2 regions of the Pseudoalteromonas sp. NZS100 genome follow, and region 2 is predicted to be linked to the other one. Evidence: riboswitches for the same ligand, from Rfam matches in the RefSeq annotation. Region 2 holds a riboswitch; the other holds the start of a gene.

Region 1 (2,209 bases), on a different contig from region 2:
AAGGGTCTTTTACTGAGATAAAAAGTAATGCATCTCGTCTTGGTGTTAAAGGTTCTGAAAAAATAAATGATAGTTTAGAAGCGGTATATAAGTTTGAGTTTCAAGTTGATGTGTCTGATGCTGATTCAAAAGGCGATAACGACGACAATATTTCTGCGCGTAACCAATACGTTGGTTTAAAAGGTGCGTTTGGCCAAGTGGTTATTGGTCGTAACGATACTGCGCTTAAACAATCTCAAGGTAAGTTAGACTTGTTTAACGACCTTGAAGGCGATATTAAAAATGTATTTAAAGGTGAAAACCGCTTAGGAAATACAGTTAGTTATTCATCAAACTCATACGAAGGTTTTAAAGTACTTGCTACTTTTGTAGCTGAAGATGATGTAGACGCTGATAACGGTTACTCAATGGCGGTTACTTACGGTGACGTGGCACTTAAAAAGAGCGCAGTATATGCCTCTATCGCAGCCGATAGTGAAGTAAATGGCTACGATGTAGTACGCGCGTCAATCCAAGGTAAAGTTGAAAACTTTAAGTTAGGTGCAATGTACCAAACACAAGAAAAAGTTGACGGCAGCGCAGAAGCGGATGGTTACCTACTAAATGCAGCTTACAGCATGGGTAACAACACATTTAAAGTGCAATACCAAGACATGGACTTTGACGACAGCGACGATAAGTCAGCAATATCAGTTGGTCTTGATCACAAATTAAATAAAAACATTAAAGTATTTGGCTTTTACTCAAGCTTCGATATGGACAACAACGTTGACCAAGACTACGTAGGCTTAGGTATGGAATACAAGTTTTAACTATTCGCTAAATTAGTTAAAACACTCCCTTTTTAACCGCGCTCTTTTGAGTGCGGTTTTTTTTGCTTTAAATTATTTACTTAGCCGCCCATAATAGAGCTTCATTTGGAATGAGGTGCGAGTCCTCGACTGTTCCCGCAACTGTAATTAGCGCAAAGCTTTAAGTCAGATACAAATGGTATAATACCAATTTTATTAAAAACATGATCTTTCTAGCGAATTATATAACTTACTAACTTCGTTAAAAATTATTCATATAGAACAAGTATATGTCATAATTTCCGCCTTGTTATTAAGCTATTTATTTGTCGCTATAATAAATCACTAATTTAATGCAATTGGTATGAATTCTTTTAACGAGCGGGTTTACTCATTTTTTCTTGTAGTGCATTAGTATTTTTATCGCATTTTTAGTGAGTTTAACCCTATCTAGGACTGACTATTGCACACTCAAACGCCATTAAATAAACCATTACTAAACGTTAAAAACGTATCGTGGGGTATTGGCAATAAAACGATTCTCAAAAAAATAGACCTTAAAATAACCACAGGTAAATTTGTTGGTTTAATTGGACCTAATGGCGCAGGTAAATCGAGTTTATTGCGTTGTTTATATCGTTTTAGTAAACCCAGTGATGGCGTTGTAGAGTTTAACAACACCGATATTTGGCAGCTAAAAAGCGATGAGTACGCAAAAAAAGTAGCGGTTGTTTTGCAAGAAACTCCGTCGCAATTTAACTTAAGCGTATTTGATGTTATTGCGCTTGGCCTAACGCCTCATAAATCGCTATTTAGCTCGGTAACTAACATTGATAAACAAAAAATTACCCAAGCAATCCGCACTGTAGGGTTGGAAGATCATAGTGATCAAAGCTTTGAGTCGCTCTCAGGCGGTGAAAAGCAACGTGCCTTGATAGCCCGCGCCATAGTCCAGCAACCTCAGTTGTTAATAATGGACGAACCAACTAGCCATTTAGATGTTAAATACCAAATACAGGTTATGGAGCTTGCTAAATCGTTGGGTGTAACGGTATTTGCATCGTTTCATGATTTAAACTTAGCTTCTGCAATGTGCGATGAACTAGTGGTTATTAAAAATGGTGAAATTACACATACAGGCACGCCAAGTGAGGTATTAACCGAAAACATGCTAGGCGACGTTTTTGGTGTCTGCGCCCAAGTAAATAACCACCCGCAAATATCGAAGTCGGGAAATAGCATCCCTCATATTACTTACTTTTATGGTTACAAATAATATGAGCGCAGTTAATAATCGCCACTCACTTGCGCTATTCATCAGTGCTGCAGCTGCTTTATTTAGCTTATTTGCAGCACTTAGTTTTGGTGCAGCAGAGACCTCACTTCAAGACGTACTTAATAGTTTTTTGCTCTCAAAT
Region 2 (2,209 bases):
TTTTAATAAAAGTGCTTTAATTTGTCTATATTTGCAGACAGATTAAAGCTACTTAATCTTTTTACAACTTTCCCACCTTATCCTCTCGTAGTTCTGCATGTGTTAATCCACTTTTTGATATTTAAGCTATTATATTTAATTGAATATAATAAAAATTTCACTCTAGAAGGTATTAAAATGAGACCCCATCAATTATTTCTGTTATTTGTTTTGCTTATATTTGCCAAGCCAAGCTTATCAAAGCCAGTTGATATTGATGTATTGGTCGAAGATGGCTACTTTCCGATTATTATTAACGCGCAAAAAAAGCAGGGCTTTGCTCCTGAGTTTATTAATATTTTAAACGACGCACAGGAGGAATTTAACTTTATACTTATTTCTTTACCTGTAAAAAGGCTTACTTTGTCTGTTGAAAAAAATAATTTCGACGTTTTATTTTTAATGGCAATGCAATGGTTGCCAAAAACAACGCAGAAAAACATTGAAAAAACTGAATTTTATACCATCACCAAAAACGAGCTTTATACACTCAAAGAGAATGCATCAGAACAAACTTATTTTGACAATCTGGACAAATTAACCAAAGTTGGGGTTTTAGGGTACTCGTATCAATTTGCAGGATTTAATACAAATGCCGAATACTTGAGAGAAGAGCACCAGGTAAGCCTAACAATTGATGAATTCAATGTAGTTAAAATGCTGCTATTAAGGCGCGCTGAAGTCGGGGTTTTAAACAGTATTGCTTATCAGTATTTTAAAAAGCAGAATATCTTAAATATGGATTTACTATTTAAGAGTGACGTACCAGATGCAGTGTATGAAACACATTTTTTGATTAACTCACAATCAAATAAAATATCTAGTCACAAAATGGATGAAATATTAAATTTACCTACTACACAAATGCAACTTCAGAAGCTACTTGATAAGTACGGTATTCCTTCAAGCTATAATAATACAGCACTGAACTGAAATGGCTTTTAGCTATATAGACGTCCATTGACATTTGTAAACAAAATGCTCACAATGACGGCATATTTTCAAGGTGCTTGCTAGCCACTTCATGTAATGATTTTTTTAGCAGGATAATCGGGAAGTTGGTGAGTTTTCATGATGACTACAAGCCCAACACTGCCCCCGCAACGGTAAAGTATTGCATGTTTTTATATGCTTACTGAGTCCGGAGACCGGCCTTGATGCAATCTTACTTACTTAAATCTTTGCGGTGGGCAAAGGTAGGGGACCTCATGTTAAACAAAACAACTCTAGGCGTTGCAATTTCTGCTGCGCTTTCATTTTCTGTGTCTGGTGCAGAGCAATCAATTGAAAAAATAACCGTTACAGCTAATAAGTTTGAGCAATCAATTAACGACGTTTTAGCGAGTGTAAATGTTATTGAACGTGCTGAAATAGAAGCTAGTAACGTACGCGATTTACCTACACTTTTAAGCACGCGAGTGGGTTTTCAGGTTAATCCAAACGGTGGTTTTGGTCAAAATACAGGTGTGTCACTTCGTGGTACGGGCTCTGGCGATACGTTGATTTTAATTGACGGTGTACGTACAGGCTCAGCAACACTAGGTCAAAAAGCATTAAATAATGTCCCTCTAAATAGTATTGAACGCATAGAAATTATTAAAGGCTCTCGCGCGGCTGTTTATGGATCTGATGCACTCGCTGGTGTTATTAATATTATTACGCGTGAGTCAGATAACTTATCCCTAAGCGCTACATTTGGTTCTGACTCTTATCAAAATTATCAAGTTGCGGGCTCTGTAAAATCAGATGATATAACAACAGCATTTAACGCAGGCTTTGAAAAAACAGATAACTTTGATGCACTGCAAGGCGTTGCACCAGATGAAGATGGCTATGAAAATAAAAACCTTGGTTTTAAAATAAACTACACCGATGCACATTACGGCGACTTTAAGTTATTAGGCCAATACAGTGAAGGCTATGCAGATTACGACAGTCGCTTTAGTCCAGCCACAAGTACTATAGAAACAGGTGATTTTAAAAACTATCAGCTTTCTGCAGGTTGGAGTAAAAACTACACTAACCAATCGCACAGTATTGATATTGCTATTTCAACAGATGATTCTCACGATACCTCAGCATTTGGTGTAAATGATTTTATAACGAAACGTGTGCAATTTGATTATAACGGTCAATATATACTATCTGAAGAGCTTAATATTAGCGGTGG

Evidence for each region. Region 2 has a riboswitch for cobalamin ahead of I6E69_RS10485 (TonB-dependent receptor). Riboswitches for the same ligand answer to the same signal wherever they lie in the genome.
Region 1: it holds a riboswitch for cobalamin, as region 2 does, so the genes downstream of both, I6E69_RS16640 (ABC transporter ATP-binding protein) here and I6E69_RS10485 (TonB-dependent receptor) in region 2, are expected to answer to the same signal.

The regions. Positions count from the first base shown of each region.
Region 1 covers NZ_JADYWM010000019.1:22,732-24,940, reverse strand. Annotated here, with positions in the region: gene I6E69_RS16645 (porin) at 1-812, shown strand, start outside; cobalamin riboswitch at 874-1,008, shown strand; gene I6E69_RS16640 (ABC transporter ATP-binding protein) at 1,255-2,067, shown strand; gene I6E69_RS16635 (iron ABC transporter permease) at 2,069-2,209, shown strand, end outside.
Region 2 covers NZ_JADYWM010000008.1:98,124-100,332, forward strand. Annotated here, with positions in the region: gene I6E69_RS10480 (ABC transporter substrate-binding protein) at 22-972, shown strand; cobalamin riboswitch at 1,027-1,211, shown strand; gene I6E69_RS10485 (TonB-dependent receptor) at 1,248-2,209, shown strand, end outside.